Regions from separate parts of the Paenibacillus sp. FSL R5-0378 genome, predicted to be linked through region 3. Evidence: riboswitches for the same ligand, from Rfam matches in the RefSeq annotation. Region 3 holds a riboswitch; each other region holds the start of a gene.
What was found. Region 3 has a riboswitch for thiamine pyrophosphate ahead of MKY74_RS01680 (ABC transporter substrate-binding protein). Riboswitches for the same ligand answer to the same signal wherever they lie in the genome.
Positions count from the first base shown of each region.

Region 1: linked by a shared signal. The riboswitch ahead of MKY74_RS29570 (ECF transporter S component) and the one ahead of MKY74_RS01680 (ABC transporter substrate-binding protein) in region 3 are both predicted to bind thiamine pyrophosphate.
Region 2: linked by a shared signal. The riboswitch ahead of thiE (thiamine phosphate synthase) and the one ahead of MKY74_RS01680 (ABC transporter substrate-binding protein) in region 3 are both predicted to bind thiamine pyrophosphate.
Region 4: linked by a shared signal. The riboswitch ahead of tenA (thiaminase II) and the one ahead of MKY74_RS01680 (ABC transporter substrate-binding protein) in region 3 are both predicted to bind thiamine pyrophosphate.

Region 1 is NZ_JBBPAY010000001.1:6,371,096-6,378,240, forward strand. Features, by position in the region: gene MKY74_RS29560 (energy-coupling factor transporter transmembrane component T family protein) at 1-111, opposite strand, end outside; gene MKY74_RS29565 (ABC transporter ATP-binding protein) at 108-1,730, opposite strand; gene MKY74_RS29570 (ECF transporter S component) at 1,723-2,334, opposite strand; TPP riboswitch at 2,414-2,527, opposite strand; gene asd (archaetidylserine decarboxylase) at 2,808-3,602, shown strand; gene MKY74_RS29580 (SDR family oxidoreductase) at 3,621-4,478, opposite strand; gene MKY74_RS29585 (phosphotransferase enzyme family protein) at 4,504-5,499, opposite strand; gene MKY74_RS29590 (hypothetical protein) at 5,733-5,855, opposite strand; gene MKY74_RS29595 (AraC family transcriptional regulator) at 5,947-6,732, opposite strand; gene pdxR (MocR-like pyridoxine biosynthesis transcription factor PdxR) at 6,922-7,145, opposite strand, start outside.
Region 2 is NZ_JBBPAY010000001.1:2,212,006-2,219,150, forward strand. Features, by position in the region: gene MKY74_RS10420 (NADAR family protein) at 59-613, shown strand; gene MKY74_RS10425 (hypothetical protein) at 667-843, shown strand; gene yhbH (sporulation protein YhbH) at 958-2,115, opposite strand; TPP riboswitch at 2,354-2,463, shown strand; gene thiE (thiamine phosphate synthase) at 2,607-3,254, shown strand; gene thiS (sulfur carrier protein ThiS) at 3,238-3,435, shown strand; gene MKY74_RS10445 (thiazole synthase) at 3,444-4,223, shown strand; gene thiO (glycine oxidase ThiO) at 4,250-5,395, shown strand; gene MKY74_RS10455 (S-layer homology domain-containing protein) at 5,973-7,145, shown strand, end outside.
Region 3 is NZ_JBBPAY010000001.1:366,655-373,799, forward strand. Features, by position in the region: gene MKY74_RS01660 (MFS transporter) at 1-1,190, shown strand, start outside; gene MKY74_RS01665 (MBL fold metallo-hydrolase) at 1,341-2,081, shown strand; gene MKY74_RS01670 (CGNR zinc finger domain-containing protein) at 2,095-2,694, shown strand; gene MKY74_RS01675 (VOC family protein) at 3,230-3,616, shown strand; TPP riboswitch at 3,691-3,803, shown strand; gene MKY74_RS01680 (ABC transporter substrate-binding protein) at 4,021-5,070, shown strand; gene MKY74_RS01685 (thiamine-binding protein) at 5,125-5,418, shown strand; gene MKY74_RS01690 (ABC transporter permease) at 5,415-6,173, shown strand; gene MKY74_RS01695 (ABC transporter ATP-binding protein) at 6,204-7,016, shown strand; gene MKY74_RS01700 (TatD family hydrolase) at 7,013-7,145, shown strand, end outside.
Region 4 is NZ_JBBPAY010000001.1:3,853,386-3,860,530, reverse strand. Features, by position in the region: gene MKY74_RS18070 (GyrI-like domain-containing protein) at 1-227, shown strand, start outside; gene MKY74_RS18065 (carboxylesterase/lipase family protein) at 326-1,834, opposite strand; gene thiD (bifunctional hydroxymethylpyrimidine kinase/phosphomethylpyrimidine kinase) at 2,020-2,835, opposite strand; gene thiM (hydroxyethylthiazole kinase) at 2,832-3,680, opposite strand; gene tenA (thiaminase II) at 3,677-4,375, opposite strand; TPP riboswitch at 4,515-4,619, opposite strand; gene MKY74_RS18045 (YrdB family protein) at 4,754-5,080, opposite strand; gene MKY74_RS18040 (class I SAM-dependent methyltransferase) at 5,190-5,909, opposite strand; gene MKY74_RS18035 (hypothetical protein) at 6,067-6,387, shown strand; gene MKY74_RS18030 (serine hydrolase domain-containing protein) at 6,529-7,145, opposite strand, start outside.

The DNA.
Region 1 (7,145 bases), 6.0 Mb from region 3:
GCTTCGCGTCTGAATCGTAACGATAAACAACATGATCAGCACGGCGAGCTTCAGCGAGGGATTCGCCCGGTGCAGCCAGGTATGACGGCTCGGAGTCAAAAACCGGTTCATCCGCTCACCTCCTCCTGCGCATCCGAAGCTGCGCCTTCTCCCTCAAGCCTCCGCCTCCCGGACTTTATCGCCGTCAGGCTTCCGCCTTGGATTTCCCATACCTGGGTAGCGGCCAGCTCAGCGATTTCTCGCTCATGCGTCACCATAACGATCGCCGTGCCGCTGCGGCGAAGCGCTTCGCAGTATTCCAGGATGGCAAAGGCGTTGCGGGCATCCTGCCCGAACGTCGGTTCATCCAGCAGCAGCACCGCCTGGCGGCGGACCGCCGCGGTGGCAACGCTCAGCCTGCGTTTCTGTCCGGTCGAGAGCTGATACGGATGCCGGTTCTCCAAGCCGTGCAAATGAAACGTCTTCAGGCAGTCTTCGGCTTTACGCTCCACCTCAGCCCGCGACATGCCGCCCTGCATGTGAAGGGAAAAGGCCGTCTCCTCCAGTACTGTCTGGGCCACAAACTGAAACTCCGGGTTCTGAAACACGAACCCGATCCGGTCCGAAGGGCAGGTCCGCTTCCTGCCCCTTCCCTTCAGCAGCCTGCCTTCCAGCACGTAGCTGCCGGCTGTCGGAAGAAGCTGCATCAGGCTCAGCAGCAAGGAGCTTTTCCCCGCCCCGTTAGGACCCACAACAGCGACAAAATCGCCGGCATATACCTCCGCCTCTTCCACCATAATCGCCGGCGCATCTCCGCGGAGACCGACAAACCCCCGCAAGGAGAGGACCGGCGCCGCCAAGTCCGCACCTTGCTGCGGGGATTGCACCAGGCCGCTGTTCCATGTATCCCGGTGACGGATATAATCCTCCCAAACGCCGGGATACCAAATGCCATTTTCCTGAAGGGTCCGGCGGTACGCCGTGAAGATTTCGGCCGGCTTGCCGTCGGCCAGAATGCTTCCGTCCGGCGCGAACAGAACGATCCGATCGACCCAGTTCACGATTTCTTCGATCCGGTGCTCGACGATCAGCACGGTCCGTCCGGCCGATACACCGCGAACCGCCTCCCAAATTTGCTGTCTCCCCTCGGGGTCCAGCAGCGCCGAGGGCTCATCCAGCAGGAGCACTTCCGGTTCCAGCAGAAGGACCGAAGCGAGCGCGAGCCGCTGCTTCATCCCCAGGGACAGCCGTTCAATCGGAGTGTGCAGCTCTTCGAGGTCCAGGCCGACCCGTCCGAGCGCCTCCCGCATCCGCGGCACCATATCCTCCCTGGCTACTTGGCGGTTCTCCAGCACAAACGCCAGCTCCTCATCGACATACGGCATGCAGAACTGGGTATCCGGGTCCTGAAATACATACCCGCACGAGCGGGGCTTCCGAATGTCCGCATATTTGAGCGGAACGTCAATGACCGCCGGAATCAACCCGCCGAGCACCTGCAGCAGCGTCGATTTCCCGCATCCGCTTGGGCCGAGCAGAAGCACCTTTTCCCCGGCCGGCACGGACAGGGAAACATCCTTGAACACGAACGCCTTCTCACCCGGAAACTTCAGGCGCAGGTCCGTTACCGAAACGGCAATTTGCCCGCTCCCTTGATCCGTCCCTTGATCCGTCCTTTGATCCGCTCCTTGACCCGTCTCATGCACTGCCGAATGCTGCATCGTCGCGATACCCCGGTTAGTCTCAGTCATGATCGAGCGCTTCATAATCCTTGGCTGTCACCGGCCGGAGCAGCTGGGTTACTCCGGTTGCTTCCAAAGCTTTGGTCAGGGCATACGCCAGGTACCCTGCGAGTACCGCCGAGCTGATTAACCGCATCACGTACTTCAACACGATCATCCATGTCGAATAGTCCGTGACGTAGCCGTAGTACACATCCACCAGGAATGATCCCAATCCCGAAGCCATGCCGGCCAGCGCCGCTACCCCCATGGAGAATTTGCGGTAACGGAACAGGGCGAAGATCAGCTCCGCGGCTAGACCTTGCGCCACGCCGTAAATCGCCAGCTGAAGGCCCCATTCACTGCCGAACAGAATTTCTACGTGAGCCGCGGCAACCTCGGCCAGGAGGGCTACGCCCGGTTTGCGGATCAGCAGCGCGGCAAGCGTCGAAGCGAGGAACCACATGCCGTACATCAGCTCATCCGCTTGGAAAAACAGCGGCTTGAACAAGTCGTTCACCGAACCCCAAAAATGGTACACCACCCCGATCACGAGGGATAGCAGAATCGTCACGAGCAGGTCGCTTAGCTTCAGCCCCTTCGGCCGATCCATCTGCATCGTACTGCTGTTCATTTGACAACATCCTTTCTTTTTCCAAAATTGGGCAATAAAAAAACCCCCTGGATAAGCGAGGGAGATCGTCAAATAAGCCCATAGAAGGACTTGAATTCTCTACGCTGGCATTATCCAGATCAGATTCCCGGTCAGCAGCGGTTCATTAGCTGCACTCTCAGCCCGATTCGCTCGAGCTCCCGTATTCCCATATGTACACAGATGAACGCAAGGCGCGGCATCGCCGCCTCCTGGTCCCGGAGCCATCGCCGTCCAAAGCGATAGATGCTTGGGTTCGATTCCGTGTAACAGGCACCTCGCCGCGATGAGTCGACGTCGGGCCCGTATTGATTCCAAAATACATGATCCTCGAAGGATTGGCAATACCATTTTTCTCCGGGGCGGTTTTCAGGATTTGTTGCATATTGATTTGGTAGCCGTTCTATGTCAATATATTCAGAGTGCTACAGGCACGTATGGAAGGGAGATTAGGCATGACAAAGAAATTACTGCGGCTCATGACAGAGCTCTCCTCGCGAAAGTGGCTCTCTTCCATGATGGGACGCTTCTCGCACAGCCGACTCAGCAGAGGGATCATCCCTACGTTTATCAAAAGCTATCAGATCCCGGCGCATGAAGCGGAGAAAGAAATCTATGAATACCGCACGCTCAACGAATTTTTTTCGCGGCGGCTGAAGCCCGGCATGCGTCCAATTCACGAAGGCGAGCACGTACTCACGAGCCCCGTCGACGCCAAGATCACCGCAATGGGTGAAATCACCTCAGGCACGATTATGAACGTGAAAGGGCAGGATTATTCGGTGGCGGAGCTGCTTAATTTCTCTCCCCACCTGGAGTTATATAAACATGGCTATGTCTTTGTGCTGTACCTCAGCCCTACCGACTATCACCGGATCCACTCTCCAATCACAGGCGTGAAAGTGGAGAGCGAGCATATCAAGGGCCGGTGCTACCCGGTCAATGATTTTGGCATGACCCAGATGAAATCCGTGCTGTGCCGCAATGAGAGGCTGATAACGTATATTAAGGGAGCCCTGGGAGAAGTCGCGGTCGTCAAAGTCGGCGCCATGAATGTCAGCAGCATCCGCTACGACGACGAAACCGCCAATTCCTGGCGTAACGGCGATCCGCTCGCCTATTTTGAGTTCGGTTCTACCGTCGTGCTGCTGATCCAGGACGGCGCATTCACCCCGCGGACAGACCTCCGGACCGGAGATCATGTCCGCATGGGCCAGCTGCTCGGTCAGCTGCACCCGCATAAAGGCTGAACCGGAAGCGAATCCGGCTCAGCCTTTTTTGCTTAGGAGCGCGAGCATAATCCGCTGAAACCACCGGCCCGGAAGCAGCTGCTTGGCCTTCATCGTCCAGCGTGTGCCGGCAGGCAGCGCATAACGGAATGCCGGCTTGTTCATACGTGCGATTCTCGCGATTAGCCGGGCCACATCGGCCGGATCGCCGCGCTGGCCGGCGTTGTCACGGGAAAAGGCCATCACCTGGCTCAGCATCCGTTCGTAGGGTGACCGCTCGGCGGCGCTCATCTGCGCAAATCCTTTGTCCCAAATGGCCGTTCCGTACGAACCCGGCTCCACCACCACGACATCGACGCCGAATGGCCGCATTTCCAGGGCAAGGCATTCGCTAAATCCCTCCACAGCAAACTTCGACGAGACGTAGGGGCCAAAACCGGGAAATCCGACAGCCCCGCTGACGCTGCTGATCTGAATGATTTTTCCCTGATGGGCCTCCCTCATCGCGGGAAGAACGGCCTGGGTGACCGCAACCATCCCGAAGAAATTCGTTTCCAGCTGCGCCTTCCACACGTCCATCGGAATCTCCTCGATCATTCCTCCGTATGCGGTACCTGCATTGTTCACAAGCACGTCAATGCGTCGGTGGGATTTCAGGATGCCCGATACCGCCTCAAGCACCTGTCCCCCGTCCGTCACATCCAGCCTAACCACGTGAATATGCTGTCTTACCCCCGCCGTCTGCGCAGCGTCCATCAGCTCCCCGCTCGCTTCCAGTCTTCGCATGCCGGCAAAAACCGTGTATCCGGAGGCGGCCAGCTCCACGCTGGCCAGCAGCCCGAAGCCGCTGGATCCGCCCGTGACCAGCGCGACCGGCCTCTCATCATGTCCTCCCAATTGCGCTCCACTCCCCGTTCAGATGTTATTTCGCCGGAAACAAAAACGGCTCTTCTGCCAAGTAGCTGCGGATCGCGGACAGAATATACCCCTTCTGTTCCTTCAGCGACGGAATTTCCTGCGGATTGCCGGCGTGAAACGCCTGATTCTCCAGGACCGCCTGCAGGAAAAAGGTTTCCAGCATGGACACGCTCTCCTTCGGAAGAAGTCGCATGCTTTCGTACCCGTCCAGCAGCATGCTTCGCTGTGCCGGGTACAGACCGATGAGCGCCTGCGCCAAGTCGTATGCATAATAACCGAACCCGCAGCGGCCAAAATCTATAGGGCAAGGTTCCCCGTCCGTGAATACAACGTTCCCTTCGTGGAGATCCGCATGGATCATACCGTACCGGGAAGGGCCCGGAGGCCATGCGGCGATCCGCCCTCTGATTAGGTCCGCCGCCTGTACATAAAGCGCCCATTCATCGGAACTCAGAAAGGCGCGGTGCCGCCGTTCCAGCCGCTGCATATCTTCTGTCAGGCTCGCAGCCCCCCATTCGGGTCTGACGAACCCTTCCGGCGGAACAAAGCTCTGCGCAGCCTGATGGAGCCTGGCCATAAGCACGCCCATCCGGTACACCTGCCTGTCATCGAGGCCGCCCTCCGCCTGCTCCCCTTCGATCCAGCGCAGCAGCGTCACCGGCCAGCCCTGGCTTCGGTCCGCCCCGCAGATCGCCACGGTATTCCCTTCCTGGTCCGCTACGCCTTCCGGAACCGGCAGGCCTTGGGAAGAAAGCCAATTCAGCCACATCATTTCCGAACGGATGGCCGGTACGTCGGCCGACACCGGATGGATCCGCAGCAAAAATTTGCCGCCGGACCGCGCGCTCACCCGGTACGTAATATGGTCTGAAATTTGAATAAATTCCGCATGTTCCTCCTTAATGCCAAACTTCTCCAGTGCGGACATCAGCACCTGCTCCGCCTGAACCAGCAGGAGGCGCAGGCTGTCCTCCGAATTTGCTCCGAATGCTTCATTCATTTCGCTATCCTCCATCCTCTGCTTAACACCTTGCTCCCACAGCATACCATAAGCCGGCAGGCCAGGGGAGGGCGCAACCGCGAACCGTATTCTCCGCGTAATCGGTACTACTGACCATTTCAATCTAATGATGCGCGCACAAAAAAGCAGCGGCGGGCTGGCATCCCGCGCTGCTCTTAGACATCATTTATATCATGTGTGATGAAGTTCATAAAAAAGGTTAACGAGTGGGGTTAAAACCATACGTCGCTCATGATGCTGACCGGTCTGAACCGGCGCATCCGGTTACGGCCGTTCCCCCGCGCCGCCGCAGCTGCGGCATACCCGTCACGCCTGCGAATCCGCCGTCTGCTCATCCGACTCTTTCCTCCCTTCGTTTATTCGGTGCATTTGCAAGCTTGAAGCTTATTACCCGAAAGGGGAAGACCGCGAAACAGCAGGAAACAATTACCGGATTTCGGACGGATTCTTGCCCGTATACTGCTTGAATTGCCGGCTGAAGAAAAAAATGTCGCGGTATCCGAGCGCATCGGCCACCTCCGTGACGTTCATACCGGCATGCAGGAGCAGATGCTGCGCCCGGTCGATCCGCGTCCGGATAATGTAAGATTGAACAGGTGAGCCGATCAGCTCCTTGAATTTGATCGAGAAATACCGCGGCGACAACCCGGCGCGGGCGGCCAGATCCTCGACCCGGTGCGGTAAGCCGGGATGCTGCTGAATGTAATTGGCGATCTCGTGGATCACCTCGGTCAGCTGGTTGCTGACCTTCTTCTCCTCCGGCTGCTGCCGGTCGTGCCGGAGCAGATGGATCATCAGCTGCTTCAGGATGAGCTGCCCCTCTTCCTGGGCGGCGAAGGTGTTCACAAGAAACAGCCTGACGTAACGGGCAAGCATGTATTCAAAGTCAACGGTTTCCGTCAGCTTCCGGTACGGCAGCGGAATATCCGTCACAGGCTCGGACACCCGAAAATGGCTGTAAGTCAGAACGAGCGGCTTCTGCGGATTGTGCGTGGCGCTCGTGTGGTCTCCGGGCCTGAACAAGAAGCAGCTCCCCTTGCCGACCTCATACGGTTCGTCATTCCGGATGACGGTCCCTTCCCCGCTCCATACGTAAAATAAATCGTAATTTTCCAGCGCCTTCTCGCGCTTCTGCCATTTCCAGCCGGGCTCGCACACAATTTTGGCGAGGGACGGCAATATTTCAAAAGATGACGGCGATGCGTGCAGCATGTCGTCATTCCCCCCTATATCATAGACTCATATCTTTCCTCCCTATGATACTATTTCGGCGCGGTTTTTGCACATCCGGCCCATCCCCCTGGGATTCCGACGGGTTTACGCCCCTGTAGGCCTGTCCAAAATCGCGCCTTCTCCCAATGCCGTAAATAACCGCACACAATATACAGGATCTGCCTTCGACTATTCGTTCATACGATGCCGGATATCCTCCCATGCCGCAGCCAGCCGGTCAACCCCCTCCTCCAGCTGCCGCTCATCCCATCGGGCATAGCTGAAAAAGGCGGCCGGCGGTCCCGGCTGGATCCTGTAGCCGGACGCGTCCCTGAACGTTACGCCACGAGCCGCTGCTGCGGCTGTAAAGGCTGCAAAAGCTTCCGGCGGTTGCAGCCAATAAGCATACACAT
Region 2 (7,145 bases), 1.8 Mb from region 3:
AGGGCCTTTAAATTGTAGGGCTTAAGTACGTGGGAAGCTCTTATAGGGGGGAAATTGGATGTATACCTTGGAAGAACTCCGGAAGGCATTCCGGAAAGGGTCCAAGCTGAAGTATGTATTTTTCTGGGGGCACCAACCCGCGGCGGACGGATCTATTACGAAGAGCTGCTTCAGCCAGTGGTGGGAAGCGAAGTTTACCGTGGACGGTGTGGAATATGCAAGTGCCGAGCATTATATGATGGCGGAGAAAGCCAGGCTGTTCGGTGACGAAGAGATCAGGGAACAGATTCTCGCAGCCAGGCACCCGAAGCAGGCCAAAGATTTGGGGCGGAAGGTGAGAGGATTCGATCCGGCCGTATGGGACCGGGAAGGGTACTCCATTGTGGTCCGGGGAAACGAAGCGAAGTTTTCCCAAAACGACGATTTGAAGCAATTTCTGCTGGGCACCGGGCAGCGGGTGCTGGTAGAGGCAAGTCCCGTGGATTCGATCTGGGGCGTTGGGTTGGCCGCGGACGACGAAGCGGTCCTGAACCCGCTTCTGTGGAGAGGGAAGAACCTGCTTGGCTTTGCCTTGATGGAGGTTCGGGACCGTCTGCAGGCGGAAGAAGCCTAGCGGCATACGAAACATGCGTGTCGTGCGTGCGGGGCCTAGCGGGAGTGAAAAACTTGGCAGCAGTAATGAGCACGCTGGCAATGGGGAGCACGCTGGCAATGAGGAGCACATTGGATGAGCATGCCGTCAGTGAGGAGCCTGGCAGGAGTCAGGATCAGTCGATTGTGGAAAAAGGCTGCAAATCGAGGGTCATGCTAGATTGTGGGAAAAAGGCTGCGAATCAAGGGTAATGCTATATAGAGGTCACCCGGCCATGCAAAAAGGTCGTTGTCGGTTACTCGCGTAACGGGACAACGACCTTTTTATATGCCATAATTTTACGTTCGAGGAGGCGGTGTTTCGGCTTAGGTCAGTGCGCCTTCCTGCTTTTTAAAGAACGTACGCAGCGCCTGGTAGACCTCGCCCTTTTCCTTGATGACGTAATACATAAACTGGTCGAGCTTGATATTACGGTACGCGGACATCAGCGTGCTGCTCCGGTTGTACTGGTTGACCTCTCCGTAACCGAACATGTTGCTGACTTTAAGCAGCTCGCCAATCAGCCGCACGCAGCGTTCGTTATCGGAAGTCAAGTTGTCGCCGTCCGAGAAATGGAATGGATAAATATTGTACTTGGCGGGCGGGTAGCGCCGGTCGATGATTTCCAGCGCTTTCTGGTAGGCGGACGAGCAGATCGTGCCCCCGCTTTCGCCCCGGGTAAAGAAATCTTCTTCGGTGACTTCTTTGGCCTCCGTATGGTGGGCCACAAAGACGATGTCGACCTTTTCGTATTGGCGGCGCAGGAAGCGGGTCATCCAGAAGAAGAAGCTGCGCGCACAGTATTTTTCAAACGTGCCCATCGACCCGGACGTATCCATCATCGCAATGATGACCGCGCTGGAATGGGGAACGACGATGTCCTCCCACGTTTTGTAGCGCAGATCGTCGGGGCTGATATGATGAATTCCCGGCTTGCCGCTGGTGGCGTTGCGCCGCAGATTTTCCAGGATCGTCCGCTTCTTGTCGATGTTGGACTGCATGCCTTTTTTGCGGATGTCGTTGAACGTGATCGATTCGGTTTCGACTTCCTGCTGCTCTTTCGGCTTCATATTCGGCAGCTCCAGCTGATCGAACAGCATGTTCTCCAAATCCTCGAGGCTGATCTCGGCTTCCATAATGTCCTGGCCGGGCTGGTCGCCGGCTTTTTCGCCTTGACCCGGCTTTTGCACCGGATCCCTGCCCAGCACGTCTCCCACCTGGCTGTCACCGTCTCCCTGGCCGACATGCTTTTGCTTCTGGTAGTTATAAATGAAACGGTATTCATCGAGGCTCCGGATGGGTACCTTGATGATTTGCTTACCGTCCGACATCACGATGTTTTCTTCTGTGATCAGGTCGGGCAGGTTCTGCTTGATAATTTCCTTAACCTTCTCCTGATGGCGGACCTGATCCTGGTACCCTTTCCGGTGCAGTGACCAGTCCTCCTTGGACACCACAAACAGCGAATGATCGTCTGATGGCATGTTCAGGCACCTCCCATGTTCCCATACTCAGCACAAACTTTGGCTTGTTAAACATTTATATTCACGGGCGGGGACGATATGTGATGACGCAAGAGATAAAATAAGAAGTTTGCCGCACCCAAATATATGAAATTTTGCGAGAATCGCTGCTATGGATGAGATAAGCGTTCCGATGCCGGTGATCTCACGCTGGCTATTGCCAAAAGTCAGCAGTTTGGGCTATAGTGGTTGTGAAATTAAATAGGAATGCGGGTGCTGGATGAAGTCCGGCTGAGATGGCAGCCTTTTGCTGCGGACCGTTAATCTGATCCAGGTAATGCTGGCGTAGAGAATATCATTCGAATTGCGGTGCCATTCGTGTATTTCTCGAATGGTTTTTTTGTGTTAACCGGGTAAGAGGGCGCTTTCGCAAGACGAGGGCTTACCCTTCGCGATGATAGAAGCCGGCATGAAATGGAGGGAAAGGCAAAGGGAAGAGAGGAGAAGCAGTCATGGTCGATTTTCGTCTGTATGCGATTACTGGCGAGACGTTCCATCCGGGACGCCGGCTGGTGGACGTGATGGAGCAAGCTATTCGGGGAGGTGCGGACATCGTTCAATTCCGCGACAAAACAAGCGGCAGGGAAGAGCTGCTGCGCAAGGCGGCGGAGCTGCGGGAGCTGACCCGCCGCTACGGTATCCCTTTTATCGTGAACGATCACGTTGATATCGCGATGGAGGTGGATGCGGACGGGATTCACCTCGGTCAGGGCGATATGCCGATCTCGGAAGCCAGAAAGCTTGTCGGTTCCAAGATCATCGGCATATCCACCCATGCGATTTCGGAAGCGCAGCTCGCCGAAGCGGAAGGGGCGGATTATATCGGCGTCGGGCCGATCTATGCGACGGCTACGAAAGCGGATGTGGTGGATCCGGTCGGTCTTTCGTACATTCGGGAAGTCGCCGGGGTCATTAAAATCCCGTTTGTGGCGATTGGCGGCATCAAGCTGGGCAACGTGGAGGAAGTGATCCGGGCCGGTGCGAGCCGCGTCTGCGCGGTGAGCGAAATCGTCGGCAGCCCTGACCCGGAAGCGGTATGCCGGGCGTTCATTCACAAGCTTGAAGGTAGAGGAGGAGCGGCGGATGGAACTGGTCGTTAACGGAACAAAGCGGGAGCTGGCGGCCGAGACGGTAGCCGATGTCCTCCGCTTGCTGGGGCTGTCCGGCAGGCCGGTCATGGTGGAAGCGGACGGACAGGTGCTGAAGATCGAGCAGTGGGAGACGACTCCGGTTGTGCCTGGAATGAAGCTGGAGCTGGTCCATTTCGTAGCGGGAGGTTGAGGGGAAAAATGAGCAGAGATACTTGGCAGGTTGGCGGACAGGAACTGTCGTCGCGGTTGTTTTTGGGGACCGGGCTGTTCCCCGATCCTTATGTGCAGATGGAGGCGATCAAAGCTTCGGGAACCGAGGTGCTGACGTTCGCTATCCGCCGGATCCATCTCGATTCGGTGGAGGATGACTCGATTCTGCAGCATGTGGAGCCCCAGAAATACATCTATCTTCCCAACACCTCCGGAGCGACAACGGCTGATGAGGCGGTCCGGATTGCCCGCCTGGCGCGGGCTTCGGGACTCAGCGACTGGATCAAAGTGGAGATTAGCGCCAATAAGCGCACGCTCCTGCCCGATCCGATTGAAACGTTAAAAGCGACGGAAATATTGGTCAAGGAAGGTTTTACGGTACTGCCGTATATTTCCGACGATCCGGTGATCTGCAAAAAGCTGGAGGAAGCCGGGGCAGCCGCGGTTATGCCTGGCGCAGCGCCCATTGGGACCGGCCTCGGCATTCTGAATCCGTACCATCTCGGATTGATCGTGGAGGAGCTGTCGGTCCCTGTCATCGTGGATGCGGGGCTGGGGACAGCCAGCGACGTGGCGCTCGCGATGGAGCTGGGAGTCTCCGGCATTCTGATGAATACCCCGGTGGCCAAAGCCAAAGATCCCGTGATGATGGCCCGGTCGATGAGGCTGGCGGTTGAGGCGGGGCGTTTGGCTTACTTGTCCGGGCGGATTCCGAAGAAGAAATATGCTTCGGCCAGCAGCGGCCTGGAATCGCTCGTCATCGAATAATGAAAGATGGACAGGGGGCTGTAACAATGAGCGGAGACATCATCGTCATGGGCGGCGGCATCATCGGATTATCCTGCGCGCTGGAGCTGCGCCGCCGCGGCCTGCACGTCACGCTGCTCGAAAAGGGACCCTGCGGCGGGCAGGCCTCCGGTGCGGCGGCAGGAATGCTCGCTCCGTATTCGGAGAACATAGAGTCCCCGGACGAGTTCTTCCGGTTGTGCCGCGAGAGCTTGTCTTTGTATCCGCAGTGGCAGCAGGCGGTGAAGGACATCTCCGGCGTCTCCTTCGAATATGCCGAAACCGGCAGCTTGTACGTCGCGAGGCACGAGGCGGATTTGCTGGCGCTGGAGAGCCGGTTGGAATGGCAGCGGAGCTGGGGCTCCGGTGGCGAAATATTAACGGGGAGCGCGCTGTTCGATGCCGAGCCGGGGCTGACCCGCGAAGCAGTAGCCGCCCTGCGGACACCGGTGGAGAGCCATGTGTATGCCCCGGATTTGACGGAAGCGGTCAAGCGGGCCTGCCTGGCCTCAGGAGTGCAGATTCAAGAGCATCTTGGCCGGATCGAGCTGGCTGAATGGCGAGAGCGGGTTGCGCTGAGGGCGCAGAATAGCGAGCGGTTTGAAGCGGACCGGCTGCTGATCAGCACCGGTGCGTGGGTACAGGAGATGTCGGAACCCCTCGGTATCCGGATTCCTGTACATCCGATCCGGGGGCAAATTTGCGCCTACACTTGGAACGAGGAGCGCGAGCCGCTTCGGCATCTGGTGTTCACCAGCCAGGGGTACCTGGTCCAAAAAGCGAACGGGACGCTCGTGTGCGGCGCCTCGGAGGATATCGCCGGGTTCGATACTTCCGTCACGGACAAAGGGATCCGGCGGCTGACGGAGTGGAACAAGCAAGTGCTGCCTGTTCTTGGTGAGGTGCAGCCGTTTCACCGCTGGGCGGGACTGCGCCCGGCGGTGCTGGACGGCCGGCCGCTGATCGGGCGGCTGAACAATGCCGGCCATATTTTTGTGGCCGCGGGTCATTATCGCAACGGCATCCTGCTCAGCCCGGTCACCGCCGCGCTGATCGCCGATAGCGTGGAGGGCAAGCCGCTGCCGGAGTGGTGTGGAGCGTTCCGGCCGAACCGGTTCGGTGAGGTGCAGGCGGGCGCTTTTTCGGGCAAATAAAGGATTGGCGTCGTTAAATATTGATTGTTCTAGCTGATAAAAGTACGGACAATATAAAGTTATTCGTTTGGCATGAAGCACATGGCAAAGCAGGAATGCATTCCTGCTTTGTTTTTTTTCGGGCGTCGCAAAAGCTATTTGCAGCAGGTGCATCTTATATATCCATTAAACCCATATAATTGAAGTGATGATGTATCGTGACAATTAATGACAAATTTTGCGAAAATCCTGTAGTATACTGCAAGTAGTCCTATGCTAAATAGGTAAGAAGTTTCACAGGAATACATAAGGAGGTGTGGCTGCTTAGGGCCACGCGTGGGCAAGCAGTCCCGTCGGTTAAGAAAACATATTTTTTAGCAAGAGAGTTTAGAGCAACAAAAGAAGCAGGAATTCAGTTGGTATCAGGTTGTCTGGAACAGCCGGGAAGTCAGGAGGTTACCTGGTAGTCAGTAAGTTAGATGGTACCTGGGTATCGGAAACAGTCAGAAAGTTAGAAGGGATCAGGGAAGTTAAGAGATTTAGTAAATGCAAAGCATCATATTTTAGGAGATTTTAGGAGAACAGGAGCGGAAGAAGTATGTTCAAAGCGATGTTGATGACCCTTTTGGCCGGGGCGATGATTCTTGGAACGGCAGGAGCAATCGAGCAGCCCGTGCCGGCCGCCGCGGCGTCAGCTTTTAAGGACGTGTCTGTGTCCCACTGGGCGTATCAGGCCATTAACGATGCGGTATCCAAAGGTTATCTCAAAGGTGACGGCAGCGGAAAATTCAGACCAAACGACCCGGTTACTCGGGCTGAATTTGCGGCTATTTTGGCCAGGGTGTCGACGAACGAAAACGCTGGCGGAGCTGCGGCATTTTCCGATTTGACCGGGCACTGGAGCGAAGAGGAAGTGAGCGAGGCAGCGGGGAAGGGCTTTTTCAGTCCGGCCGATTATGCAAACGGCTTTAAGCCGGGCACTCCACTGACGCGGGTGGAAATGGCGAAGTGGATGGCCTCGGGACTGGCGGCCCGCGACGGAGAGTACAAGCAGGCGATCGAGGACACGAAGGACACCATCGTTCCGGTGACGGAGTATTACAAGGGCGGCTTGAACAAGGCCGACTATCCGTATGTGTCGGTCATGCTGGGAACGGGACTGATGTCCGGGTACCCGGACGACAGCTTCGGCGGCGGCAAAACGACCACGCGCGCGGAGGTCGCGGTGATCATTCAGCGGTACGAGACGACGCAGACGAAGGCGCCAAAAGCGTTCAAAGGATTGAACGAGCTGCGGGAAGTGGGGACGACGGGGACGAATCATTTGAGTGTAACTTCATATGTTGATCCGCCAAATGAACACACTCTACAATCAATTTTAAATAAAAACACTAGCTTGCGTAATGGGGCGGGTAAGATTAAAGTCCATCACTATATCTTTTTGGGAGGAACAAGTGCAAAACAACCAGGCAGTATCTATGGGCGTATGTTTGCCGATAAGGAAACTTTATTCTTAGATGACTCTTATCTTGTATTTATAGATTCATCAGTTTCTCCATTAACCGACTCCTTTAGTTTGGCACATTACTCGAACGGAATGACGTCCTTTCTACAAGGTGGAATTAGGGTTTATGGACAAGGCCCAACAAAGTTTGGCTATAAAACATTACCTAATGATGGATCAAAGTTCTTTGTGAAAGGCAAGGAGACAAGGTTTTGGAGCTATTCTGTAGTTCCAAGATATGTAACCCACGGGGATAGTGTCCTCAGA
Region 3 (7,145 bases):
TGATCGGCCTGGCGCATGTCGTGCTGGGATCGGTCCTTCCCGTGCTGCTGGAGCATTATCACCGCGAATACAGCGAAGGCGGGACGCTGATCTTTACCCAGTTCGCCGGTTTTCTGGCCGGTGTGCTCGTATCCCCGTGGCTGAACCGCCGTTTTGGTAAAAGGGGCGGGCTGCTGATCGCCATCGGCCTGCTTACGGCCGCCGAGCTGGTCTATACCCTGCTGCCGCCTTGGGAATGGCTGTACGCCATTGCCGTGTGCGCAGGCTTTGGTTTCGGCATGATTGAAGCGGTGATCGGCACCATTATTATTGCGGCAATTACCGATAAAACCGCTGTGGCGATGAGCCGCCTGGAGGTCTTTTTCGGGGTCGGGGCCATGGTCATGCCGCTGATCGCAAGCGGATTCATTACGGAAGGATGGTGGAGGTTTTCGTTCCTCGTCATTTCGCTGATCGCACTCGTCACGCTGCTGTTCTGGTCGAAGGCCTCCTTCGGTGAAATCGATGCCGTGCTGAGCGCCAAAGGGCCTGCCGCTTCCGTATCCGGTCAAGAGCATGCCTCGCCCAAACGCTTCCCTTATCAAGGCGGAGCTTTCGGCATTCTCGTCCTCTTTATCGTATTCTTCTTTCTGTACGTCGGCACCGAGATGAGCCTGGCCAACTTTATGCCCGCCATCCTGATTGAGAAAATGGGCATGAAGGAAGCCGCCGCGGCGCTCAGCGTCACCTGCTTCTGGATCGCGATGTCCGTCGGCCGGATCTTTGCCGGCGTCGTCGCCGAAAAGATTCATTACCGGGTCTACGTGCTGTTCAGCTGCCTCATCACCCTGGTGCTGCTGATCGTGTTCCCGCTGATGGGCCAGGTATGGTCGGCTTTCGCGATCATCCTGCTGCTCGGGCTGTTCATGTCGGGGATCTTTTCGATTGCGCTCGTATTTGCGAGCAAGCTGCTGCAGGGCAGCGAAGAATCGACACCCAGCATTTTGATCGCCTCCGGCGGCGTCGGCGGAGCCATCCTGCCGCTTATCATGGGCTGGAGCCTGGACCATCTGGAAGTGAACCAGTCGGCATGGATGCTCGCGGTGTTCACTGCCGGCATGGTCGTGCTCAGCTTTGCTGCTTTCCAGCTGCAGCGGCGGAAGCTGGTTCACCAGAGCGGACTGCAGGGGCCATCAGGTGCAGGAAAATAAGCCATTCAAATTAAAGGCGGGCCAGCAGGTCCGCTTTTTTTATTTTCGTATAACCTCTAAAATTATATTTACAGGTTATAAAAATACAGCTATACTCCAATTATAACTTGTAATACAAATTTTAGAGGTTATACAAAGGAGATGGATGACATGGAACTTCAAAAGCTTCCCTGGGCAGGCATTCGAGTGACGGCAGGAGCCACATCGGTGGTCATTGACCCGCTTTATCATTTTCCGGAAAGATACGCCAAGTCTCACGAACCGCTCTTCCCGCTTAACGAATACGGCCCGGCAGATGCGGTGCTGATCACCCATGAGCATGCGGATCACTTTGATCCCCGGGCCATCATCGATGCCTACGGGGCTGACATTCCCGTGTACCTCCCGCAGGAGAGCGTCCTCCTTGCCGAAAATAGTGGCCTCAACCGCGTAATCGGTGCTTCCGTCGGCGATGCCTTCCAAATCGGTGCGCTGAGCGCAGCCGCCACGTACTCCGTCGACGGGGTCGGAGACGTGCAGATCGCCTGGGCGCTGAGCGACAGCGAGCACCGCCTGCTCCACTGCGGAGATACGCTGTGGCACGGTTACTGGTGGAAGATTGCCGCGGCCCACGGCCCATTCGATGCGGTATGCCTGCCGGTGAACGGTGCCGTTCTGGAACGTCCTGATCGTCAGCCGCCCAGCGGCATGCCGATTACGCTGCTTCCGGAACAAACGGCGGCGGCCGCACGCGTTCTCGGGGCCAAACGGCTGGTGCCGATCCACCATACCGCCATCCACCATCCGCCTGTATACCTGCAGACTCCCGATTGGCAAAATCGCCTGCGGGCTGCAGTTGGTGATACAATGGACATAGCATTCTTGAACACAAAGGAAACGATTACTCTATAAAGGATGACGCATCATGGATAAATCCCCTTCCCGCAACGTGCTGGGGGGCGCCCTGTGGATCAATCTCGCCAATACGGTGCGCATGCGGGAGCACCGGGTCACGGATATGCTGGAGGAGCCAGGTTATTTAGACGAATGGCTCCACGATAATGAATTGCACGGCTTGAACAATACCGCAGGGGCAGCTTCAGCTGCGAGACGGCAAGACCTGCTGCCCGAACTGCTCCGTCTGCGCGGCGTGTGCCGGCTCGTTCTAGAAGACCTGGACCATGGCGGTGCCTTGTCGGATGAGGCATTCGCCGCCATGGAGGCCGAAGCTTCGCGGTTAGACGTGGCGCTCCGGGCTGAGCGGGATGCCCAAGGCCTCCCCCATCTCATCACCTACGGACAAACCGCCGTCCAAGGCGTGCTGTACCCCATCGTCCGCTCCCTGTTCGAGACGCTGGCAAGCGTATCTTCGGACCGCATCCGGATTTGCGAGCATGACGACTGCATCCTGCACTTTGTGGACACCTCCAAGAGCGGTAAGCGGCGCTGGTGCAGCATGGACACTTGCGGCAACCGCCATAAGGCGGCCGAATTTTATGCGAAGAAGAAGCAGCGCGGGCACTAAATTAAGCCTGGGATCGTCTGATGGACATCCCGGGCTTTAGTCAAATAAGCCTGTTGCCTTGTTCACTGCCCTTGATTTATATGGCGGACACTCTCCAGTTTAGCTCCTTTGTCCAACGACTTGTAGGAGTATGTCGATAGGTACGTTCTTCCGACCTCTAACAAGTTCCAAGTGTTTTCATTATCGACTTTAATTTTAACTGGCCATTCTTCTTTACTATGGGTTTTCTCGACGACAATCCAATATGTCGAGCCAATGAGCTGCTTATCGAGTATCGTTATGTCCCCTCCGCCAGACGTTGGCCCGGTACATGCTGTCAACATACACATGAAAAGCCATGCTGCAATTATTTTTTCAGGACCCTCTCCCCCGTTCCTGACTATTTCAATACCTAACGAAACCACCAAACAGCCTATCATTTATAAACAATGATGTTTGCATAAAGTTGCCTTACAACTCGGATTTAAATGCTATAATGGCCTTAATTTAGGGCAAACCCATTACTTATAAGTACTATGAAAAGGAGCTTATACATATGGCTAATAAACGTTTGGATCATGTCGGCATCGTCGTACGGGATTTGGAGTCAACCATTCAATTTTATACCGAGATCGTGGGCCTGGAGCTGAAAGGCCGGCTGACGCACACCAACGGCGTGTTCCAGCTGGCGTTTCTCGGCTTCGGGGACAGTAACGAGACGGAAATCGAGCTCATTCAAGGCTACAGCTACGACCTGCCGGCCGAGGGCACGGTGCACCATTTTGCGATCCATGTCGACGACATTCAGAAGGAATTTGAGCGGATTCAGGCGCTCGACGGCGTGGAGCTGATCGATCAGGAAATCGTGACCCTGCCGAACGGATACCAATATTTCTTTATCTATGGTCCGGAAAAAGAATGGATCGAATTTTTCCAGAGATAATCTGGAATCGGGAGGATGTCTGGACACCCCCATGGGGATGGACTATAATATGGGAGGAAAACAACCCGAAAACCTTATAGAATCCGGGGTGCTGGAATTGGCCGGCTGAGATTGTATCCCTTCAAGATACTGACCCTTTTAACCTGATCTGGGTAATGCCAGCGTAGGAAACCGTTTGTCACGGCTTACAAGCCGTGCTGATCTTGCGCATATGAAGCGTCCCGTTTACGGGGCGCTTTTTTCATTCATACTAGTGAAAAACGGGATTACGCCTTGCGAATGCTTCTATGATTCAGTCACTCAGATCGGCTTACGATTCTAAATATAACGGGGAGAGGGGATCACCGGTCGATGCTTCCACAGAAAGAATAAGAACGGCCGGACATCAAAGGAGAGAGAAAGCCATGAAGAACAAATCCATCGGCCTGCTGCTGGTCTGCATGCTCGTACTGGCGCTTGCCGGATGCGGCGGCAGCCAAAACAATACGGGCGGCGGAGAAGGAACATCCGCTTCCGACACCACGGCAGGCCAGGACAACACCGCAGCGAAGCCGCTGAAGGACGTCAAAGTCGTCCTCGACTGGACGCCCAACACGAACCATACTGGGCTCTATGCTGCCAAAGACTTGGGCTATTATAAAGAAGAAGGCTTGAACGTCGAGATCGTGCAGCCGGGCTCCACCGGCGCCGACGCCATGGTCGCTTCCGGCAAAGCGCCCTTCGGCGTAAGCTATCAGGAGAGCGTGACCCAGGCCCGCACGCAGGGCGTGCCGCTCGTCTCGATCGCCGCGGTCATCCAGCACAATACGTCGGGCTTTGCCGCACCGGTGGACCGGGGGATCAAGACGCCGAAGGATTTTGAAGGCAAAACCTACGGCGGCTGGGGTTCCCCTGTCGAAGAAGCTGTCATGGGCTCCATCATGGAGATCGACAAGGCGGATGTGAAGAAGGTGAAAATCGTCAACATGGGCGACGCCGATTATTTTACCGCCGTGAAGCGGGACATCGACTTCGCCTGGATCTTCTACGGCTGGACCGGAATCGAGGCGAAGCTGCGCGGCGAGCCGCTGGACATGCTGTATGTCAAAGATTATTCCGAGAAGCTGGACTACTACACGCCGGTTCTCGTAACGAACGAGAAGCAGATCAAGGATGACCCCGAGCTGGTTAAAGCGTTTATGCGCGCGACCGCCAAAGGTTATCAGTACGCGATCGACAAGCCGGAAGAAGCTGCCAACCTGCTGCTGAAGGACGTGCCGGACCTCGATAAGCAGCTGGTGATCGAAAGCCAGAAATGGTTAAGTCCTAAATATCAAGACGACGCAGCCCGCTGGGGCGAGCAGAAGGAACAGATCTGGAAGGGCTATTCCGACTGGATGTACGATCACAAGCTGCTGGACAAGCCGCTGGACGTGAAGAGTGCGTACACGAACGACTTTTTGCCGGAACAATAAGCCGCACATAACCTAAGAGTTACCGTAACCTATGAAGAGAGGAAGTAGATTCGCATGGCCAATACGCTGTTAAGCATTCAGGTGATCCCGAAGACGCCGGGCAACGAAGACTCATACGCCTACGTCGATCGTGCCATTGAGGTCATTCAGCAGTCCGGCGTGAAGCATGAGGTGCACCCGCTGGAAACGACGATGGAGGGCGAGCTGGAGGAGCTGCTGGACGTCGTGCGCAAAATGCACGAAGCTCTGGTGGCTGCAGGCAGCCCGAGTATCATCTCCCAGGTCAAAATCGCCCATAATCCCGGCGGAATCAGCATGGACAAGCTGACGGAGAAGTACCGTCCATGAGAAGCTGGTGGAAAAACGTATGGCCGCCCCTCGTGGCGGTCATCTTCTTTTTGCTCGTATGGCAGCTGCTGACCTCCCTGTTCCATATTGAACAATGGATTTTGCCTGCGCCGAGCGACATCGCCCGGGAAGCCGCGGCCGCTTCCGGCGGCTTGTGGGAGCATGTGTGGGCCACGCTGAAGCTGACCGTATTCGGCTTCGCCATCGGAACCGCCATCGGGCTGGTCATCGCACTGATTCTGCATTTGATTCCGTTTTTAAAACAGGCGCTGTATCCGCTGCTTATTCTAAGCCAAAATATCCCGACCATCGCCCTCGCCCCCCTGCTGATGATCTGGTTCGGCTTCGGCCTCCTGCCCAAGCTGATCGTCATCACGCTCGTCTGCTTTTTCCCGGTGGCGGTCGCCGCCCTGGGCGGCTTGAAGCAGACCGATCCCGTCATGATGAACTACATGCGCATGATCGGGGCGGGCAAGGGCCAAATCTTCGCCAAGCTGGAGCTGCCCCACGCGCTCCCTTCCATCTTCTCCGGCATTAAAATTGCCGCCACCTACAGTGTCATGGGTGCGATTATCGCCGAGTGGCTGGGGGCCGACAAGGGCATCGGCTATTATATGATGCTGCAGAAATCGGGCTACCGCACCGACCGCATGTTCGTGGCGATCATGATCATCGTCGTGCTGAGCCTGCTGATGTTCGGGCTGATTGCGCTGCTCGAAAAATGGTTCGTCCGCTGGAAGCCGAAGCAGGGCTAGCGGGCCAGGCCGGAAAGGAGAAATACCGTGATGAATAAAAAAACCGCGCCCGCGCTGGAGATCGTCTCCGTCAGCAAAAGCTTCAAAGAGAAGCGCCGAACACTGCCGGTACTCAGCGACATCTCGCTGACCGTGGGCCAAGGCGAATTCGTGTCCATCATCGGGCCGTCGGGAAGCGGCAAGAGCACGCTGCTGCACGTGATCGGCGGGCTGACCCGCCCGGATGCCGGCACCGTCCGGATGAACGGCGCCGAGGTAACCGGGCAGCAGGGGCATATCAGCTACATGCCGCAGCAGCCCGCCCTGTTCCCTTGGCGGACGATCGAGGACAATGTGCTGCTGGCCCAGGAGGTGCACGGCCCTGTCAGCCGGGAGGCCCGTGAGGACGCGCGGCGCTGGCTCGCCAAAGTCGGCCTGGCCGGCTTTGAGAAGGCGCATCCGCATACGCTGTCGGGCGGCATGCAGCAGCGGGCGGCTTTTCTCCGCGCGCTGCTCAGCCCGCAGGAGCTGATGTGCCTGGACGAGCCGTTCAGCGCGCTCGATGCGCTGACCCGCAGCGACATGCAGCGCTGGCTGCTCGACATTTGGGAAGAGAACCGCCGCTCGGTTCTCTTCATTACGCACAACATCGAGGAGGCGCTGCTGCTCTCGAGCCGCATTTACGTCTTCTCGAGCCGGCCGGCCGCGGTGCTGCACGCCATCGACGTACCGTTTCCGCGCCCGCGGCGCGAGGAAGTGACAGAGGCTCCCGAGTTTCTGCAGCTGAAGCGTCAGCTGAGCGAATGGATGCGCGAGGAGCAGCGAAAAATGCAGGCTGCACAGCAAGGAGGTTCACGCCAATGAGCGGCAACCACAGCGAAGTAAACCCTTCAAACGGCCATGAGTTGGTCCTCGACCGGGCAGCAGCGGCATCCGCATCGCCGGCGGAGGCGAACCTGCCGCCGCTCGCGCCCTTGATCGATGCCCATGTTC
Region 4 (7,145 bases), 3.5 Mb from region 3:
TAAGCGTCGCAACCGAGAATCACCCAGGCGATACTTGGATAGAAATCCCGGATGACGCGACGTACGAGGTTTTTACGGTAGACACCGCTGATGAAATGGGCATCGTGAAAACGTGGAGAAGCATCTGGGAGAAAGAAGAAGCAGGGGCGTTACGCCGGGCCTATACCTATGATTATGAGAAATACCACCCCGGCGGAGAAATAGAAATTTACATAGCCGTAAAGTAACCAAACCGCTAAGTAACGAAGAGTAATGAATACCGTCATGGTTTATGAAAAATAGGTCACACCCGGATTCGCAGGCGTGACCTATTGGCATAGGAAGATTAAGTTGTTCTCTTGTCAGACCCGCCGGTCAGCATCCGCCGTTTGTCCGCATCCGGATCACGGGTAACCGCGCTGTCTGCACCGAACACCATCGTCCAGCGTTCCTCCGCATCGTACGCAGGCCACGGCAGAGAAGGCGTTGAGGGCTGTCCGCGCTTGGCAAAAGACGTCCATGCCTCCTGCATGCATTCCGCCACGCTCCTCATCTCTTCGTTCACCGGCATACCTGCGCCTGCAAGCAAGTCGAGATTGTTAAACACAAACGGAATTTCGGCGGAATGAAAGGCCGTTCCCAGCAGCGGATCGCCCGGCACCATCGCATAATCGTAACGGTACATCCATACCGCCGCATGCGGCAGCTGGGCTTCTGCGAACTGAAGGGCCGACCTCCAGAAGAACAGCTCGGTCATCGCCTGACGCTGTCCCTCCACGGTGGCCGGATATGCTTCGATCCAGCTCGCCGCTTCCTTCGATCCGGTCACCGCTGTATACGCCCGGGCGTTTTGTTCCTTAGTCAGCATCGGCATGCCTTCCGGTATAAAAAGCGCCCCTTCATCCCGGTTCGTACCAATGATGATCTCGATGCCGGCCGCGGAACCCGCGGCCACCGCTTCCAAAGGCGTGACGGGCAGCAGCTTCCCGTCGACGACGGGCTGGAACAGCATGACGGCACTCGCTCCAGCCGCCTGTTTTAACTCGTCTGCCGCTCTTAAGATCTCCTCGGCCGGCACTTCTTGCAGCCGTTCCAGCTGATCCTCCGGAATGCCAAGGATATCCAGCAGTCCCTTCGTAAGCAGCCTGCCATGGGAGTCCGAGATCGCCTGGGAAGCCCCGCTCTGCATAATCGCCCGGGTGAACAAGCCTTGGGCTGCAGGCATTGCGAGCAGCGCCGCGATGCTCATACTTCCCGCCGACTCACCAAATACAGTCACCTGCTGAGGATCTCCGCCGAAAGCGGCGATGTTATGCTTCACCCAGCGCAGCGCTTCGATTTGGTCCAGCAGACCGGCGTTGCTTACATAACCGTCTTCGGACTCGCCGGAAAATGGGGAAAAATGCGTAAAACCGAGAGGACCCAGCCGGTAGCTGAGGCTGACGACAATCAAGCCTCCCCGGCGCGCCAGCTCGGAGCCGTCATAAATGGGCAGTCCGCCGCCGCCCGTCACGAAGGCGCCGCCATGGATCCACACCATGACCGGAAGCGGCTGCGGTGCCGGCTCGTCAGGGGCCCACACATTGACGTACAGGCAGTCCTCGGACTGCGGGATCTGATCCCGTTTCAGTCTAAAGGCGCCACCCGTAGGGTTGACGCGCTGCGGGGCAAGCGGTACCGTCATGTCCCCGGATCTGACGCCTGCCCACGGCCGTGCAGGAAGCGGTTTCCGGAAACGCCGCTCGCCGACGGGGGGCTCGGCGTAAGGAATCGCCTTCCAGGTCCGGACGCCGTTCTGAACATATCCTTGAATCAGGCCATTATGAGTACGGATGAGGAGTTGGTCCAATTTCATTAACATCCTTTCTAGCGTTGGAATCGTTCTACCATTGTAACACTAAAAATTGGACAAAGCCTAACCGAAGCTCGGTGCAAAAAGCCATCAATCGACGACCATTTAAGGAAGCTAGCGCCAAGAAAAAAACCTGTCTATATAGACAGGTGCTAATCGCTTGTGGTGCAGACAAGTATCGACTGCCTTTATCTTGCCGCCCCTTCCTTTTGGCTGCGGAAGGCCCAATGATTCGTCGGACCGCTCCCGCCGCCAATACCGAGCGAGTTCTCGATGGCCGCCTGGATGAATTCACGGGCCGTCCGTACGGCCTCGTTGACCGGGTTCCCTTTAGCCAGCTCAGCGGCGATCGCAGCCGAGAAGGTACATCCCGTTCCATGCGTATGACGCGTGTCAATCCGACTTCCTTCCAGGGTCGAGAAGGATTCTCCGTCGAAAGTGAGATCAACCGCCTTGTCAGACGATTCGTCATGTCCGCCCTTGATTACAACCATCGCCGGACCGTAAGCCGCGATGCGGTAGGCTGCCTCGCAGCGTTCCTCCATCGACCGGATCGCCATCCCCGCGAGCACTTCCGCCTCCGGAATGTTGGGCGTGACGACAGCAGCCAGCGGCAGCAGCTTGTTCTTCAGCGCGTCAACAGCGTCCTGCTGCAGCAGCCGCGCGCCGCCTTTGGCGACCATAACCGGGTCGACCACCACATTCCTCCAGCCAAAATCGGCTATACGTCCTGCTACGGCCTCAATAATATCCGCGCTGAACAGCATACCGGTTTTGACCGCATCCACGCCGAGGTCGGTGCCCACGGCATCCATTTGTTCGGCTGCCGCAGCCGCAGGAAGCGGATATACACCTTGTACTCCGAGTGTGTTTTGAACGGTAATGGCAGTAATCGCGGACATACCGAATACGCCAAGCTCCTGGAACGTTTTAATATCCGCCTGGATGCCTGCCCCGCCGCCGCTGTCAGAACCGGCTACCGTCAATGCTTTCGGGATGCTCATTGCACAAATCCCCTTCCTGCCGACTCCAGAAGAGAGGTAATGGTTCCTTCCTCCAGCGGGTGGCGCTCCATCACAGACAACGCGTCGAGGAAAGCGATTTGGAAGCTTCCCGGCCCCTCCATGCCTGCCCGCTCAAATGCCCGAACGGCCGCTTCACCGTAGTAAGCCAAGGCGGCCGCGCCGGCGGACAGCAGATCGGGTTCGACCGCTCCAAAAGCGGCGATCACCGATGTCAGCAAGCAGCCGGTCCCGGTGACTTGGGTCAGCATCGGATGTCCGCCCCGAATCAAGTATCCCCTCGTTCCGTCGGTGATTACATCTTCTTGCCCGGTAATGGCGACGAGCGTCCCCAGACGGTGTGCCGCCCGTGCCGCCAAGTCGGCGGGAGCAGACTCCCCGGCCTCACCTGCGTCGACGCCCTTAATTGCACCGGATTCACCAATGAGATGGGCAACCTCCGCTGCGTTGCCCCGAACCAGTGACACGCGGACCTCACGCAAAATCCGCAGCGCAGCCTCCGTGCGAAATGCGGTTGCTCCCGCGCCGACGGGATCCAGGAACACCGGAACGCCATGATCGTTCGCCGATCGGCCGGCGATGATCGCCGCTTCCACCAATTCGCTGCTCAGCGTTCCGAGATTCAGGACGACGGCTTGGGCGACCCGAGCCATATCGGCCACCTCCTCTTTGGCATAGGCCATTACCGGGGAGGCGCCAAGGGCAAGCAGGCCGTTGGCCGTAAAGTTGGTCACGACCACATTCGTCATGTTGTGAATGAGCGGACGCTGCTCTTTTATCCGTAAAGGAAGCTGGATGAGTCCGGACGGAAACATATCGGCGGTCATCGTCCCACCCCTTCCGCTGCAGCCAGGGAAACCGGCCAATCCTCAAGCGTAAACGCCATTTCCCAGAACATGTACTCCAGCTGACAGCTGGTCAGAAAATGCTCCATCAGCCGTTTTTTTCTTGCGGGAGGCAGACCCTCCGCCCATTCGTCGAGCAGCCGCCGCAGCTGTACCGTCACGCCGCTTTCACGGTCCCCGTAAAAGTGCATCCATTCATAAAACGGATGGGATTTCTCCGGCTGGACTTCCTCCAGCAGACGTTGGCCGATTTCCGTATAGGTCCACGGGCAAGGTAACAGCGCAGCTACAATATCCTCAAGTCCCCCCTCATGGGCGACGTTCAGCATATGCCGGATGTAATGATTGGCCGATGGAGCCAGCGGATAGCCTTGCAGTTCCTCATATGCAACACCGGCGACATCACAAAAGTTTTGGTGGGGATGCGTTTCACTGTTCAAAATAAACGAAATCTGTTCGTTAAAAAGCGCGGTCGTCTGCCGGCAATCGCATCGGGATATGGCAATGCCATAGATCCGGATGTAGGCATTTAGATATTCAAAATCCTGCTTCACATAGTGAATCAGCTGCTCCTTGGACAAGGTACCTTCCGCAATCCCCCGTACAAACGGATGCTTGAAGATCGCTTGATAAATAGGATCTGCCGCGTGTCTCAATTCTTCGGTAAACCGGGCCATGATCATGCACCTCCGTTAATTTTGACGAAAATCGCATGTCGGGGCGCGGGGAAGCCAACACAAAAAAGCCGCCCCGAAATGGAGCGGCCGCTATTTGCAGTGTCATCCTGAATGTATCTCATCAAGAAAGATGCGTATGTATAGGCCTGCTCCACTTCCCTCCGCCGGTATTAACCGGATCAGGTTCAAAGGGTCCAAGCGATCACTTGTCTCAGCTGCCTCCGCAGCTCCCCTAGTGGATTTTCGTATGATATTTTACAAGTTCATGATTAACTGTAGCTCCGTTCGCCGGTGTTGTCAAACAAAAAAAGCTGCTGGCGGGATACCGGGAAAAAGCTTGTCGATCGTTTAAGCGGATTTCCTGCCACCTTCAAGTGTTTATCTTTTCAACGCGTAAGAAAGGATCATCTCGACGATAACGACAGCGGCATAAATGACAGCGGCTGTTCGATAACCCGATCCGTACAGCGCAGCCGCGGCCAGACCGAATACGATCAGCTGCAGCACAGCCCGGACGGGAAGCGTCACCGGGAAGGTCGCTTTCGGTGCGACATACATACCCCAAAAAACAGCAACAACGACCGGCGAGCCTATTCCTACCACGATACGGATCCACAAGGCGGTATCCAGTTTAAATCCCCACAGGCAAAAGGCTGCCAGTGCGCACAGCTCCATTAGAAAAAAGATAAGGTCGATCACAATCATTGCCAAACCCTCCATTTTGGGCCGGTCAGGGCCTTTGGAATGAAGCCATTCTCAGTAAAATTACGCCGATTGTTTCTTGCCTCTCGCGACGAAAACTCTTCCACTCTCACTACGGCCTGTGGGCTTTCACAATTAAAAAATGCGGGTGATGCAGAATCCGCTGGTAGAAGTCGGCCGACTCCGGCAGCCGCTCCAGAAACTCGGGAACCGGCCTTGGTTCGACAAGCTGGTCCAGTACAAACCAGCTTGACGTCATATTGACGATTTCCTGCAGGGGTCTGCGGAAGAACGTCACTTCAACGCTGCCTGCCTCTTTCTTCGTCCACCTGTCTACAAGCAGCTCCCGTACAAAATAATCCGGTCTCTTAAAAACGGTAAAGTCCATAAACGGATGATGCACCGAAAACAATAACGTTCCTCCAGGCTTCAATACCCGCTGAAACTCTCGGAACAAAGGATCCCAGTCTTCGATGTAATGCAGCGTTAGCGAACTGAGAACAAAGTCGAACTTATTAGCTCCGTATGGCAGCGGTTCATTTAGATCATGAACTTGAATCTCCGCTTGACTGCCGACTCTCCGTTTGGCCGCCTCCACCATATCGGGGCTGAAATCGATCGCCGATACCGATGCGCCCCGGGAAACGAACTTCTCGGTGTACCATCCTGCGGCGCAGCCTGCATCAAGGGCATGGAGTCCGGACATATCCGTTGGCAGCAGCTCCAACATGGCCGGACGCTCGTAGTATGCATTGGCACCGCTGTCCGAATCGGTATGCAGTTCATAGTCCTTGGCAAGCTTGGTATAAGCTTCAAGCACCCTCTCTTTCATGCAACCACCTCCGTAGACTCGCTATTCACCACCATATTATACCAACCAACAGAAAGGTTGGATATAAATAAACCAGTTTAATGTAAGCTGTGCATAACTTAATTGCCGCAGGATGCGTTATAAATAACAAGATCAAGTTTGAAGGCGGGGATTGTCTTTGTTAAAAAGCGTTTCTTTTTGGCTCACGTTATGTATGATCCTCACCTGCATACTGGATGCCTCCGGACAGGGTTTGGCCAACATCATACTGATCCGGCTGAATCCCTTGCTTGAAGCCTTGCTGCATGACCCAGTGTATTCGGGCTGGCTGTCCGATAAACACGCTTTCGTAACGAACAGTTACTTTATTCCCTTACGGTTCCCGGCGTATCTTCTCTCCATCGTCATGGCAGTCATCATCGGTGCGGCGGTTGATCTCCTCATTTACGGGATGAAGCGTGGATTGGCTCGCCGTGGCCATCCGAGGCCGACATCATGATCCCTAGATTCTGGTTTTCATGCTCGTACCACTTCCTCATTGCTCGTCCAGTAACGGTAAAAGGCTGCCTCACGGCAGCCTTTTACTCTTGATTTATTTGCTTTCAGCGGATTCCACGCCTCTGAAGCGCAATGCCTCTAGCTACAGGACGCTTGTCGTTCCAGCTTGTTGCAGACACTGCAGGAGGGCGTTATTGAAAAAATTCTGGTCGTCTTCATAACGGCTCGTATACTTATTGAGCATTCTGACACCCACGGCCTGATGTTCCGGGTAGACAACCACATGGCATCCTGCTGCTCCAGTAGCGTAGAACCAATCCGAGCGATGATACCACCCCAGTATACGGCGATCCGGATTCATCGCTTTCAACTCGTCACTGAGATGATAAAATGCCATAGGAATCAGCTGACGCCCTCCCGAGCTTCCCCGTTTCAAATGCAGGTACCCCCACTTGGCCAAATCCCTGGTGGTCGCATACATGTTTCTTTCATGCCCTTCATGGGATTCCAGACGAACCGTAGCATAGGCTGGATTCGTTGCATAGTCGCAGACAAGACTGGCCGTTGGCGCGGTAGCCCATATGGTTTCCTTGCAGCTGAGCGGCTTTAAAACGCGCTCCTCCAGAAACGCCGCAATAGACTTCCCTGACAAGGCTCTCACTACCTGCCCTTGAATCCCTTCCCTCTCCCATTGCATATCATGAAAAAATTTAGGGCCGGAAGCAGTCGCCAAATCACATAATGTCAACTGCCCCAAAT